2 regions of the Clostridium sp. SY8519 genome follow, and region 1 is predicted to be linked to the other one. Evidence: riboswitches for the same ligand, from Rfam matches in the RefSeq annotation. Region 1 holds a riboswitch; the other holds the start of a gene.
What was found. A riboswitch is a leader RNA that binds a small molecule or an ion and turns the genes downstream of it on or off. The one in region 1 is predicted to bind cobalamin.
Positions count from the first base shown of each region.

Region 1 (7,557 bases):
CGAGCTTACCGAGCGTCTGGCCCAGTATCTGGCAGAGCGGAAGGGGATTTCCATAGCGGATCTGACCCCTCTGTCCCACAGCGCCTATGTGCAGAAGCAGTATGATATCCTGGCAGACACGGTGCGCGATTCCCTGGATATGGATGCGGTGTACCGGATGATGGGAATCAGGGGATAGCTGGAACCGCCCAGTCAGCGGTACTGCTTCGGTGTCAGCCCGGTGTGCTTCTTGAACACTTTTGTAAAGTAGCTCTGATCGCTGAATCCGCAGGCGATGGCGATTTCCATAATGGGATAATCCGTATTGGCCAGCAGGCGCTGCGCTTCTTCGATGCGGATATTGTTCAGATATTCCTTGAAGGAAAAGCCCGTGACCTGTTTAAACAGGGTGGACAGGTAGGAGGCGTTTAAGTGGATGTTTTCCGCCACATCCGTCAGGGTAACCGGCTCGGAAAAATGGTTGGTGATATACTCCGCGGCCCGTTTGATGACCTTGTTGTTTTTGTCGGAAGAATAAAACAGGCTTTCGGTGAAAATCTCCATATTATCCTGGAAGGTATAGCAGATATCGTAGATATCGTCCGAATTGATGATGGAGGCAATCAGCCGGTCGGTCATGTGCAGGACCATATTAGTCTCGCTGCCCCGGTCAATGGCAGCCCGGGAAAGCAGGGTGCACAGTTCGATAATGCGGATTTTCAGCCGTTCCAGGTCGTGGTTTTCATAGAGGATCAAGGCGCCCAGCAGCTCATTGAGAATCTTGCGCGCTTCCTCCAGGTCGCCGGTCTTGATCTTTGAGATCAGCAGGTTCTCCTGATCCAGCGGGTAGAGGTTTTCGTTGCGGAAGCCGCTGTTTTTGTACATCTGGATGGATTCGCTGATTCTGGACTGCTGGAGCAGTTTGCCCTGTTTGGACAGCAGGACTTCCCGGCTGCCCTGGTTTAAGTTGTTCATCAGATAGTAGAGCAGTTTGCTGTACTGGTTCGCCAGGTCCGGGCTGATGACTTTCAGCTGGTAGGAATCTTCGGAAAGGTTCAGGAGGGTCTCGGTGCTGAGATGATATCTGCGCTCCACATCGATGATGAGGGAGGCGTCCGGTTCCTCCATCAGAAAAGGGCCGGTGACGACCGAGCCGAACATGGTATCTTTGCTGATGATGGGAAAGACGATGTGATACAGTCCCGCATGGCAGCAGAACAGATAGCTTTCTCCCAGGTCCATGGCCTGGCGGCTGGCGTTGGCGTGTTCGGTTTCGCAGTTTTCCTGGGCGGGCAGATGGCGGATAAATTCCTTGCAGAAGGCGGCATTTTCACCTACGGATACGATAATTTTGCCCCGGTCATCGATCAGCTGGGTATGCAGTCCCGTGCATGCGTTGAATGCAGTGAGCATGGCAGTAATGTCTTTTTTTGACAGATATTTGAAGATAAAAGATTCCATGGAACAAATTCCTTCAAAATAGCAGTTTTCCTGTAAAAAAATACGGAAAACACTGAAAAAAACAGCGGGTAACAAATTTGTAATTAGTATATCATTCTTAAAAATCTAATACAATTACTAAATGGAATGGCAAAATAACAAATCGGAATACAGAAACCAGAGAAATTCCAGAAGAATTGTACAGGGGTACAAAATGGAAGGACTGAAAAAAATCCAAATACTGCAAAAAAAATACAAAGGAAAGAACTGGGTATTTGCTATACTTGCAGGCATAAGCAGGGCGTGTCCGGACAGCACGCTTCTGTGTCACGAAAGGCAGGGTGCGGCCTGATACAGCACCGGAAACCGGTCAGACTGAGGACACAGTCTGAGGAACAAACGCATGAGGATAAGATCAGGAGGAAAGTATCATGGCAGTTTTAGACGAAATTTCTGAAATGCTTCAGAAGGGAAAAAGAAAAGACGTAGTTAAATTATGTCAGCAGGCACTGGATGAAGGCATTCCCGCAAGCGAAATCTTAAGCGGCGGACTGCTGGCCGGCATGGACATCATCGGCCGTAAATTCAAGGCAAACGAAATCTTCGTACCCCAGGTACTGGTAGCTGCCCGCGCGATGAACGCAGGCGCTGAGACCTTAAAGCCCTATCTGGCAGACGGAGACAGCACATCCAGAGGCAAGATCGTTCTGGGAACGGTAAAAGGCGATCTTCATGACATCGGAAAGAATCTGGTAAAGATGATGTTTGAGGGTAAAGGCTTCGAAGTTATTGATCTGGGCGTAGATGTGCCGGCAGAGAAATTTATCCAGACAGCCATTGACAATGACAGCCACATCGTGGCATGTTCCGCCCTTCTGACCACCACCATGCCGATGCTGGGCGAAGTGGTGAAGACAGCAGAAGAGATGGGTGTGCGCGACAAGTTAAAGATCATGGTAGGCGGAGCTCCTGTGACCCAGGAATTTGCTGACAGTGTCGGCGCGGACGCATATACAGAAGATGCTACAAGCGCGGCAGACAAGGCACTGGAATACGTATAAGAATCAGATTTTTGCAGAGTCCTCGCATTGTTTTGTGAGGACTCTTTTTTCAACGGAAAGAGAAGACAACGAAATGAGAAGACTGAGATCCCGATCGGAAGGCATGGAAAAATCCATACTGGAGCAGCTGCAGCAGCAGGAAATCTTTCTTCCGGCGGACTGCGGCGGGCGGGGAGCCTGCGGCAAATGCCGGATCCGTTTCCTGTCAGAACCGCCGGCTGTTACAGAACAGGAAGAAAAGGCGCTGACACCGGAGCAGCTGGCAGAAGGCTGGCGCCTGGCCTGTGAAAGCTATGTGACGGGAACGTATGAAATTCTTCTGGATCAGTCCGAAGATGAGATCATTGCTGCCGCTGACTTCCATGGGACCGAACAGAAACCGGCGGATCCGCAGGCGGGACAGACGGCAGGGACCAGTGCCGGAGCAGGGCAGAACTGCGCGGAAATTGCGAAAAAAGGAGCGGTGGATATCGGTACCACCACCATCGCCATGTCGCTGGTGGACTGCACCAATGGAAGGGTCCTGGATACCCGGACATCCGTCAATCACCAGCGCAGCTACGGCGCGGACGTGATCTCACGGATCAAGGCGTCTACAGACGGGAAAAGCGAAGAACTGCAGAAAACTATCCGGACGGACCTTCAGCAGCTGGTCCGGCAGCTGGGCGAAGACCCGGACACCCTGGAACTGGTGGTGGCAGGCAACACGACCATGGAGCACCTGCTTCTGGGGCTGCCCTGTGACACGCTGGGGGTGGCGCCCTATACGCCGGTGGATATTTCCCTGCATCAGGAGGGAAACCTTCTGATTATGCCGGGCATCAGTACCTATGTGGGCGCGGATATTGTCAGCGGAATTGTGGCCTGCGGCATGGATCAGAGCGAGGAAATCTGTATACTGGTAGATCTGGGCACCAACGGGGAAATGGCCATCGGCAACCGGGATCAGATCCTGGTGGCTTCCACGGCCGCCGGCCCGGCTTTTGAGGGCGGAAACATCCAGTGCGGCGTAGCCGGGATCCCGGGAGCTGTCAGCGCAGTGGAGATCCGGGATGGAAAAACTTCCATCCGGACCATTGGAGACCGGCCGCCGGTGGGACTGTGCGGAACCGGAGTCCTGGAGACGGTATACGAGCTTCTGAAAGAGGAAATCGTGGACGAAACGGGACTCCTGGATGACGCGTATGAAGAACAGGGATTTCCCCTGGCGGAAGGAATTGTGCTGACGGCGAAGGATATCCGGGAAGTGCAGCTGGCCAAATCCGCCATCCGCGCGGGCATTGAGACGCTGGTCAGAACCTGGGATATCAGCTATGACCGGATCGGCAGACTGTATCTGGCCGGGGGATTCGGCCAGAAGATCAATCTGCGGAAAGCGGCCGGCATCGGCATGCTGCCGAAGGAGCTGCTGGATCGGACCACGGCGGTGGGCAACAGTTCCCTGGCCGGCGCCGTCATGCTGGCAGAGGATGACAGTCTGCGGGAGCGCTTTGCCCGGACCGCTTCCGGAGCGAAGGAAGTGGCGCTGAGCGAAAGCCCGTATTTCGGCGATCTGTATATGGAATATATGTTTTTTGACCCGGAATGCCGGGAGGAGGAGTAAGGATGACGAAAGAACAGGCAGCGGAACTCGCGGAAAAATGCGGATTTTCCCACTGGGGATTTTTTCAGGCATCGGATCTGAGATTTTTACAGGAAGTCAGAGACATGTGTGCCGCGGACAAATGTCACAAATATGATAACTGCTGGAGCTGCCCGCCGGCCTGCGGCACCCTGGAGGAGAGCCGGGCAAAGGCATCGGGATACGACTGGGGCATTCTGCTGCAGTCCACCGGCGCCATGGAAGATGACTTTGACGTGGAGACCATGATGGGCACCGAGGAAGAGCAGAAATCCCGGCTGGCGGCCTTCGTGGAGGCACTGGATGCGGAGGAGCGATATCTGCCGATGTCTTCCGGCGCCTGCTGCATCTGCAAGACCTGTACCTATCCGGATGCGCCCTGCCGTTTTCCGGACCGGATGATCACTTCCATGGAAGCCTATGGGCTGGTGGTGTCAGAAGTCTGTGAATCGGCGGATACGCCCTATTATTACGGGCCGGGGACGATCACCTATACCAGCTGTGTGCTTTTTTAAGCTGCGGCAGGCATACAAAAAATAAGTGTCGGATACTTTTCGGATACATCCGAATACCCTCCTTCGAAAAGTTCGGGAATCCCTGGACTTTTCGGGGGAATTCAGCTATACTGGAAAAGAAGTGAATATCACTCAGGTGCCGGGATATGCAGCGCATAGACCGGTGAAAAGGGAAACAGGTGCGAATCCTGTACGAACTCGTCACTGTAAGCAGGGAGCGAAGCCGGAGCCACTGGGAGACCGGGAAGGAGGCGGAGCGCAGATCTGCGAGTCAGGAGACCTGCCTGAGGCAGACACGACGGATCACAGAGGGTTTATCCCGTGATTCGAAGCCACGAGTAATTGGCTGTGTATGACAGATGCGGAAGCACGTACGCCTTTACTCGTAGTATTATGCGGTAAGGGCTTTTTTCTTGCCCGCGGCAGCTGATGGGAACCGGAGCAGACTCCGGAGCACAGGGCTGCGGCAGACAGAACGTCCGGCGGGGCTGTCCACCCCGGCGGAAGGATCAGCCGTTACAGCCGCTGCATTTACTTATGTTGCGCGAAATCGCTGTTACTTTGTCCATAACATACAGATGCGGTTTCACCTGACAACCCTCATGCTGACCGGTGTGCGTCCACACACCGGTCTGTTTTTTTAAGGAGAAGATCGTATGGGACAGCTGGAAGAAACCATCCGGGCGATCCGGCCCGCGGACCGGGCGGCAGCCCGGGAATGCCAGAGCCGCTGGGACGGCATAGCCAAGCCGCTGCACAGCCTGGGGAAAATGGAGGATCTGCTGGTGCAGATCGCGGGGATTCAGAGGGATCCGCGGATAAGCATCCGGAAAAAGGGGCTGGTGATCATGTGTGCCGATAACGGCGTCGTGGAGGAAGGCGTCACCCAGACCGGACAGGAAGTAACCGCCATCGTGGCGGAAAATTTTCTGGACGCGAACTCCTGCGCGGCAATTATGTGCCGGGAGAGCGGAACGGATATTTTCCCCATTGATATCGGCATGGCCGTGGATACGCCCCGTGTGGAAAAACATAAGATTGCCTATGGAACAGCCAATTTCACCAAAGGACCGGCCATGAGCCGGGAAGAGGCCGTGGCTGCCATCGAAGTGGGCATTGCCAAAGTAAGGGAACTGAAGGAACAGGGCTATGAGATTCTGGCCACCGGCGAGATGGGCATCGGCAACACCACCACCAGCAGCGCGGTGACCAGCGTGCTTCTGGATGTGGACCCGGAGCAGGTGACCGGCAGAGGCGCCGGCCTGACCACAGAAGGACTGCGCCGCAAAGTGGCCGCCATCCGCCAGGGGATTCGGAAAAACAGTCCCGATCCCCGGGATCCGGTGGATGTGCTGGCGAAGGTGGGCGGTTTTGATATCGCCGGACTTACCGGCGTCTGTCTGGGAGGCGCGGCCTGGGGAATCCCGGTGGTGGCAGACGGGTTCATTTCTGCCGTGGCGGCACTCTGTGCCATCCGCCTGGCGCCGGCCTGCGCGGATGCCATACTGGTCTCCCATCTGTCGGAAGAGCCGGCGACCCGGATGGTAATGGAGGCTCTGGGCCGGGATCCCATGATCCACGGCCGGATGCATCTGGGAGAGGGAACCGGCGCGGTGGCCCTGTTCCCGCTGCTGGATCTGTCGGCGGCAGTGTATCATACAATGAGCACCTTTGAGCAGATTCGTGTGGAAGCGTATGAAGAACTGGAATAACCCTATGCATATCTGGTATGACCTGAAAATTTCTCCAATGGTACAATATTTGTAATGAGTGAACACAGGTAAAGGAGGAACCCTCGGGCAGACAGGGACAGCAGACATGACGATTGCACAGATCAAATATTTTATCGCTGTGGCGAAGTGCCTCAGTTTTACAAAAGCGGCGGAACAGCTGTTTATTACCCAGCCGGCGCTGAGCCGCCATATCCGTAATATGGAGGAAGAGCTGAATATCCAGCTTTTTGTCCGCACCGGAAGCGGAATTCATCTGACTCCGGCGGGAATATCACTGTTTGAGGGATTTTCGTCAATCTATGAGTCCTATACCGGTCAGGTGGCCCGGGCGGAAAAGATTCAGGCCGGACTCAGCGGCCGGCTGAAAATCGGTGTGCTTTCACAGACGAATATCGCGGATTTTATGCCCCTGATCTATCATGATTTTCAGAAAAATCATCCGAATGTGGATCTTTGGTTTACCCAGGGGTCATTTTCTTCGCTTCTGGACGGGCTGTATGCCGGGGACCTGGACCTGGTATTTACGCTGCAGTTTGAAATCGAACGGAAAAAAAGCATCGTCTATCAGTATGTGGATCATTCCAGAGACCATATTGTGCTCAGCCGCTATCATCCGCTGGCAGCCCGGGAAGATCTGGTTCTGGAGGATCTGAAAGATGAGAAATTCGTCATGATTTCCCCGGAGGACAATCCGGAGTCTTCCGGACTGATTTTTGATCTGTGCAAGAGGCATGGGTTTGTGCCCCAGGCCGTTTATGCCACTTCCCTGGAGGAGCAGATCCTCTGGATCGAGGCAGGAATCGGCGTAACGATTCTGGATTCCCGCTGCGAACTGAAAAACAACCGGGAAGTGAAATTTTATGAAATGGACAGCAACTGGGATCCGTCCCTGGTTCTGTGCTGGAACCAGCACAATTACAATCCCTTAATCGCGGTCTTTCTTCAGAAGATGAACGAAGTTCTGGGACTGGAGGATGAGGAGATCCACGGAATTGAGGAATAAAAACATTCAGTTTGGGATACAGACAGGGAAGCCCCCGGCGTTTGGCAGTTTTTGCTGACGCCGGGGGCTTTGTAAGCTGCAATGCAGTACTGTTATTTCCGACATGGTTTCAGCCGGAGACGGTCAGGTTCCGGAAGGGTTCTGTGTATCGTTTCCGGAGCCTTCTGCTGTTTCTTTTTCCGCGGCCTTTTGGCCGGCTTTATGG
Region 1 covers NC_015737.1:1,323,084-1,330,640, forward strand. Annotated here, with positions in the region: gene CXIVA_RS06270 (cobyric acid synthase) at 1-178, shown strand, start outside; gene CXIVA_RS06275 (PocR ligand-binding domain-containing protein) at 193-1,440, opposite strand; gene CXIVA_RS06280 (corrinoid protein) at 1,851-2,480, shown strand; gene CXIVA_RS06285 (ASKHA domain-containing protein) at 2,554-4,083, shown strand; gene CXIVA_RS06290 (DUF2284 domain-containing protein) at 4,086-4,616, shown strand; cobalamin riboswitch at 4,734-4,919, shown strand; gene cobT (nicotinate-nucleotide--dimethylbenzimidazole phosphoribosyltransferase) at 5,273-6,328, shown strand; gene CXIVA_RS06300 (LysR family transcriptional regulator) at 6,435-7,352, shown strand; gene CXIVA_RS14105 (hypothetical protein) at 7,476-7,557, opposite strand, start outside.

Region 2 (7,557 bases), 430 kb from region 1:
AGACGAGGTACTGCTGGCAGAAGTTCCTTTCTCTGCCTTTTCCTTCCGCTGCTCCTGACTGCTGCCGGTTTCTGTCTTACTGTCTGCGGCGGCCGAACTGCCTGCCGTCTCTGCTTCTTTGGATGCACTGCCGGCTGTGGAATGGCCTGCCGTATGACTGCTTTCTGCCGCAGCTGTTTTCTCTGCGGGCTCTGCTGCTGATGCTGCGGCTTCCTGCTGTCCGGCTGCATGCTCGCCGCCGGCCGTATCCCCGGCAAAAGCTGTCATCGGAGTCCCTGCGACGGATGCTGCCAGCATAGCGGTCAGTACTTTTACTTTCCAGTTTTTCATACGTATCCCCTTTTCTCTCCTGTTTCGCTGTTTTCTGCTAAACGCACAACGCACATGCAGAACTGCAGCCGTGCCGCAGTTCTGCATGTACATCTGTGTAAGGTCACGTTATCCTCTGTCCGGTATCGGATCTGACGGTCTGGTATCCGCCGGTCTGATGGGGTTAGCGGGTTTTGGCGGATTTTGTTTTGGTGTATTTTGTGCTGTATGTCTTTTTGCCGATCTTCGTGTTGGCTTTCACTTTCACCTTTACCACATTTCTGGATTTTGCTTTCAGTGTCAGGCTGCCGCTTTTCACGGTTTTGTATTTCCACTTCTTTGCCTTGCCGACTTTGTAAGCAACGGTATAATTCTTGGCGCTTTTTACTTTTTTAAAGGTCACTTTTACCGCTTTTTTCTTACTTTTCACTTTCAGCCCGCTGACTTTTTTGGCCTTGAATGCGCGAATTGCCTTTTTCTCAGCCGCTTTCTTTGCTGCCGCTTTTTTTGCGGCTGCCTCAGCCTCTGTGGTCAGACCGGCGGAAGAGATTTTTACTGTCATATCATACCAAATCTGTTTTCCATGAAGTTTCCCTTCCTCCGTGACAAGCAGAGAATGCCCATTTCCATGATTTGCTTCCAGATTCCTTTTCGAGCACTTTGCAAAGGATAATTCGGTATCCAGCGAAGAAACCTTGAATGTATAGGTTGCATATCCGGCACTGTCCTCCACTTTTGGCGCCCAGGCGGATTCATCCGCTGCTGCTGCCTGCTCTGCAGTTCCCGGATACAGGTATGCATATCCACTGCTGTTCAGACGCAGTTTTACCGTATACTCATTCCCATTTTTCACAGTCACTTCACAGGTGTCATGATCAACATCCGCGACTGAGATCATCTGTGTATTACTAATCTGAATGCCTGTCCGATACACCCCGTCCACATATTTTACCGGAGCTGCTGCTGTATGCACACTCCCGGCACTCCGGGCGGACGCGGACGCGCTGCCTGCCGCCAGAGCCGGTGTTGCCGCTGTAGCTGCAACCAAGGCAGCTGTCATAAGTACTGTCATTATTTTTTTCTTTTTCATCTGATTCGTCCTTTCCTCAATGGGCTGTTGTTCTATCTTTCTCCCACCGGTGCATGCAGCATTCTTTACGCGCAATTACCGTGTTTTTGCCGATTTCGACTTCGCATATTTGGTGCTGTATTTCTTTCCGCCGATTTTCGTGTTTGCCTTTACGGTTACTTTTACTTTTTTCCTGGATTTTGCTTTCAGCGTCAGCTTCGTGCTCTTGATGGTTTTATATTTCCATTTCTTTGCTTTGCCGACTTTATAAGCAACCGTATAACTCTTGGCGCCCTTCACTTTTTTAAAGGTTACTTTTACCGCTTTTTTCTTTCCCTTTACTTTCAGACCGCCGACTTTTCTGGCCTTGAACGCACGGGCTGCCTTCTTTTCCGCTGCTTTTTTCTTTGCTGCGGCTGCTTTCTTTGCTGCGGCTGCCTTCTTTGCCTCTTCCGCTTTCTTTGCTGCGGCTGCTTTTTCGATGGCGTCTTTCACGTGTGACACATAGATCTGCTGAACTTCCGAAATTTCTCCCAGTCCGTTGATCTGCGGCATCACGGCAAATCCTTTATTTATAAATCCGGTCTTCCAGGAATCCTCATCATCCCCAGCCATATCATTATTGGCATGGTCGCCGGCTACCACCATCAGCGGGCGAAGCACCACATTTTTATACTTCTTGTCGTCCTGTACTTTTTTGATTGTGTTTTCCAGAGACGTGGATTCCGGCTCTCCTTCTACCGTTCCTACAAACACGTTTTTGTATCCCAGGGAATCATATACCTGCTGCATTACTGTGTAAGTGGCTTTCGCCTCGTGGCTGGTGCCGTGCCCCATAAAGACAAAGGCCGTATCTTTTGCATCGCTGACAGACTGAAAACCTGCCGACTTTGCCGCTGCAGAAGCTATATTCTGTGCCACTGCCTTTCGGTCCGCGTCTGTATTCAGCAGCGGTTTGGCAATCGTCACTGTCATGGATCCTTTATTGTCCTTCACGTCATTCACCAGAAGATCATACTCGGTACCGCTCATCAGAGTCGTCGGCTGAATAATCACTTCTTTTACCCCGGCTTTCTTTGCCTGCTCCAGGGACTCCCGAATCGTATTGATGTGTTCCTCATCTCTTGCCAGGATGTGGTTGATAATTACCTGAGAAGTAAATGCCCGTCTGACATCATACTTCGGATACGCTTTGGTGATGGCCTTCTCAATTCCGCCGATGGTCTTGATCCGGCTGTCCGTATAGCTGGTGCCGAAACTTGCTACAATGATCTCCTTGTCCTTGGTCGGCGCTGTATTTAACGGGTTGTCTTTCGACGCGTCCCCGGTGCTTACAAAGTAATCTGCTCCGCCTGCGCCCGGATATTCATAACCTTCCGGTATCTCCGGTACAGCAGCTTTTTCTTCTTCGGAAAGCTGATTGTAGGCATATTTGGCCAATTTAGCCATTTTCTCTGTAATGACCTGCTGGGCCTTCTGTTCCGCCGGTGTTTTTTTCGGATGAATATAGATCTCCCCGATCAAGCCGGCTACCAGCATCGGGCAGTTGTTCTCATTAATATATTTTTTTCCGTCCTGCTCCGTCATAGCCGCAATCTTTCCGGTAATTTTCTTCACATTCGCCGCTGTAATCTCTGTCTTCTGCTCCTTATCGATTACGGGTTGCCCCGCTGCCATCGCCGGCACCCCAAAAGATGTAGCCATCACCGATGCTGCCAGAATTACAGTAAGCGCTTTTTTGAACTTCATGATCTCTCCTCCATTTTCCCTGATGCAATACCTGCAGTTATCCATCAAAACCAACCCCCGGCCGGTCTGGTATCCGTCCCTAACCCCCGGCTGACACGAAACCTGCGCAGACAGGCTCCGCCGCTGGACGGCCCAAGTCCGCCTGATCCTATGTTATAAAAGAGCTTCAGCAAAGGCTCTTATAACATAAAAACACCCTCCTTCCGGCTGGAATTCAGGTGTGCAGAAAACGTCTGCCGATCAGACACCGCTGACGGCAAACTTATGGCACACTTTTCCGAAAATACGCCATGTTCTTTTCCATCCAGCAGGTTTCCTGGCTTACAGATCTCTGCGCACCTGACCCTTCTCAAAGAAACAAGCCACAGACATGTCATGTGACAGACTTCCTTCAATGGGATCCCTCAGGTGTGCTCCCTGTTTACAGTGGTCGGACCGTCCGGGATTCTCACCCGGTTCCCTATTATCCGCCGCCCTTAGAGCAGCGGCACTGGTCGGACATTAAGTTTTGATTCGTATAATAAAATATTATCATCTGCACCATGCAGAGTCAACAAATGCGGCGGCTTTTTCTTCCGCTTTCGTATGCCGATTCTGCATAGTGCGATTCCTATATCTTTATCTGTTTCTTTTTTCCTGCTGTATCAAACAGAGCAGCATAGAACTCATTTTCACTTCTCAGCTTCTTTTCTTAATAATACCTGCTCCCAGCAGCGCCGCAGCCAGAATCAAGGCGATCCTGCCCAGCATCCATGCTCTGGTTCCGGGTCCGCCGGCTTCCGGCAGCACATAAGCCGTTGTATTGTAAAAGGTCATTGCTCCATCCAGCTTTTTCCAGCTGCTGTCATAATAAGTAATCGTACTTTGCAGGTCAGAGGAAATCTCAATTTTCACATAATAGACGGATTTGTCATATGCAATATGCTCTTCTTTTCCCTGCTGCTCCGTCAGTTTATAATAATAGGTTCCCGGCGACAGTTTCGGAATGGCAAAGGAAATTTTTCCGTCTGCGTCATTTTTTGCAGATACCGCCGACGCTCCGCTCAGCATATCGCCGTTCCGATCCACCGGAACCGCCTGGAAGGTAAATGCTCCGTCTGTCAGCGTACCGCCCAGCAGGACCTTCCTGGCGCGAATTTCGGCGGCTGTCGTTTCTGTCAGCGTATTGGTCAGCGTATAATGCGCCTCCGAAACCGTGATGTCCCTGGCATCCTGATGTGTGGTCACCGAATGCAGCGCGTAAGCCGCAATCTTTGTTCCCCCAGAAGTATCGGAACCGAAGTTTTCCATCAGATACCGGTTGTATCCGTCGGTTTCCATTCCAGGGCATTGCATCCGTCTTTCTGTGCTTTTCCGCTGTCACACTTTGTCCGGACGGCTCCGACGAAGCCGCGGCATCTGCCGACGGCACAGCAACCGCCAGTACCAGAAGAAGCATGGCGCAGCAGATGCTCAGCATTCCGGCGGCCTTCCCTTTCTGCCATAACCGGAAGTGTTTTCCCCTGTTTCTTCGTATGTGATTCACTTCATCATCCCCTTTTGGATCCTGCACACTTTGCCATTTTTATCATAATATAACATAGAATCAAACTTTTTTGAATTAGTCAAACAAAAAGTATGCTACTTCTTATTGTCATTACTTTTTGTTTTCAACCGCAAACAATTCCATGTTAGACATTTCCGGACATCCGCCTATAATAGAGTCAACAAAAAGAAATTCACAAATACAGGTTTCATCTTATTTGTTATTTCCTGAAAATAAACAATTTCAGAGAAAGGGGTTTTTACTATGAAAAACACAAGAACACAAGGTATCGTTGAATTAATTCTCGCTGCAGTCGCAGCACTGTTTCCGCTGATCTTCCGTTTCAGCTTTGATCTGACACTGGCAAATCCGGGCTTTAATGTACTGGTAGCTGTCTGCCTCCTGATCGCAGCCGTACTGGCCAGGGTCGCTGTCGACACACTGACCGGAACTTTCCACAGACCGACACCGGAGCATCAGCATCACCTGTCCGGACGCAGCAGTCTCGCGTAAGCGCGGAACCGATGCAGCAGGCAAACGGAACGCCGATGCCGGATCCACGGATCCGCGCAAAGGATTTCCCATTTCGGAAGAAAGGGCACAGCCGGGTATCTCCTCGGCTGTGCCCTTTCTTTTTCTCGTTCCTGTTTTTTCTGAATGTTATCGAGAAAATGCATCATACGCAAACAAAAGATATGCATTTTCGCAGATGACAAACAACTATTTTTTTATATAATAATTGTATAAATATACTCCTTTGTACACAAAACGAATGGAACACGCACCGGTACTTGTCGTTTTTCAAAGTAAAGGCGGTGGTAAAAATGAAGAAAAAGAACCTGTTTGCCGTCACGCTCTGTCTGATTCTCACGGCAGCCTGCTGCATCCCGGCGTTTGCCGCGGAAACCCGGCAGGAAAAAACCTGTTTTACCATGTCAAAGGAAGATCGGGAAGGGATCCTGTCCGCTGAAAAAGCTATTTTATCGGATGCCAATGCCATATTGGAAGCGGAAGACGCTTCCGCCAGCCCGGTGAAGAAACTGAGCCTGGATGAATTTGTAAAAGTATACACAAATACGGACGTTTTTTCCCTGAAGGATGATTCCGCAGGCAGTCTGCAGCAGCTGCTGAAAGCTTCTGACGCTGAGAATCATTATATTTATGAAGTGATCTTACATTCCGGGAAAACCAGCCTGGAAGTATGTCTGGAGAAGGGAAAGCCACTGACAGACAGCGAGAAAGAAAACCTGACAGACAAGGAAATCAAAGACTTTCAGCATAAAATCGGCACCTGGTACTGCACTTCTGTAACGGTCCATCCGGATCCTGTGATCACCGAAACCGTGAAACAGGCCGCTGATTCCGTAAACGGCGATCTGATTGCTGTCGATTCCCTCCCGGGGCTGCACGGCGCCCTCGCAGTCTCTGTGGAACACGGGAAAGCCACGAAGCTTTTTCCATTATCCGGAACGCTGGTATCCTATGATGCAATCAAGGATGCTGTTGATCAAAAGCTGATCACAAAGACAAACACCGGTTACAGCTACAGCAAAATCAAGACTCTTGCGAACGCCGACTACCGGAATGTGTCTTCGGAACAGTCCGGCGGCGGGACAGATGCTGCTTCCGGCAGATCCGCTTTTCTCCCGGGAATAACTGCCGGTATCCTGTGCGCGGCAGGCGTTATCGTCGTACTGGTACTCTGGAAAACGAGGAAACAGAAGGGCGCACGGTAAAAAGCTTCCGGAAATTCTCCGGAAAACGGAAGATCCGTCATTCAAACAGGAAAAAGAAAAGGAGCCCTTCCTCTGTGGATGGCTCCTTTCCGGGGATCTGGGGCAGAAACAGATCCCTTTTTTCTATTACAAATCTTTTTTTCTGTACAGATCCCACTTTTGCTGTTACAGATCGATGCATACAGATCTCTGCAGGCTCTTTCTTCGCAGCGAATCAGTTTTCTTCCGGCTTTGTCTCTGCCGGATCCACATCCGGGCAGATTTCCAGCCCCAGCTCCTGCAGCTGTTTTTCATCGACTACATTCGGCGCTTCACACATCAGATCAGACGCGTCTTTTACCTTCGGGAACGCGATGACATCCCGGATGGAATCCGCGTGTACCATATGCATCACCATACGGTCCAGTCCGTAGGCCAAACCTGCATGGGGCGGCACTCCGTACCGGAAGGCGTTTAACAGGAAGCCGAACTGCTCCCATGCCCGCTCTTTGGTGAATCCCAGCACCTCAAACATTTTCTCCTGGATATCATTCTGATGGATACGCACGCTTCCGCCGCCCAGTTCGGTTCCGTTTAATACGATATCATAGGCCACGGCCCGCACGCTGCCCGGATCGGTATCTACTTTCGGCCAGTCTTCTTCCATCGGCATGGTAAACGGATGGTGCATTGCCAGGTAGCGGTTCTCCTCATCAGACCACTCCAGCAGCGGGAATTCCGTCACCCAGAGGAAATGGTACTGATCCGGATCCATCAGACCCAGTTCTTCCCCCATCTTCAGGCGCAGCGCTCCAAGCACTTCCCATACAATCTTATTCCGGTCCGCGGCAAACAGCAGAAGATCGCCGGCCTGTCCCTTCATAGCCTGAATCAGCTGCTGCATTTCCTCTTCTGTCATGAATTTGGAGAAAGAGGATTTCACGCTGCCGTCGGACTTCAGCTGAATGTAAGCCAGTCCTTTGGCGCCGTAGCCTTTGGCAAATTCCACCAGCTTGTCGATCTGCTTGCGTCCCAGATCGCCCTTGCCGGGCACCGCGATGCCGCGTACGCTGCCGCCGGCCTCCAGCGCGCCGGTGAACACGCCGAATCCGCAGCCCCGTACCACGTCGGAGACATCGGTCAGTTCCATGCCAAAACGGGTATCCGGCTTGTCGGAACCGTAGCGGTCC
Region 2 covers NC_015737.1:888,607-896,163, forward strand. Annotated here, with positions in the region: gene CXIVA_RS04185 (hypothetical protein) at 1-330, opposite strand, end outside; gene CXIVA_RS04190 (hypothetical protein) at 494-1,399, opposite strand; gene CXIVA_RS04195 (sirohydrochlorin cobaltochelatase) at 1,475-3,127, opposite strand; cobalamin riboswitch at 3,416-3,637, opposite strand; gene CXIVA_RS04205 (FctA domain-containing protein) at 3,806-4,447, opposite strand; gene CXIVA_RS14085 (hypothetical protein) at 4,417-4,611, opposite strand; gene CXIVA_RS04215 (hypothetical protein) at 4,917-5,165, shown strand; gene CXIVA_RS04225 (hypothetical protein) at 5,477-6,388, shown strand; gene aspS (aspartate--tRNA ligase) at 6,603-7,557, opposite strand, start outside.
Region 2: linked by a shared signal. The riboswitch ahead of CXIVA_RS04195 (sirohydrochlorin cobaltochelatase) and the one ahead of cobT (nicotinate-nucleotide--dimethylbenzimidazole phosphoribosyltransferase) in region 1 are both predicted to bind cobalamin.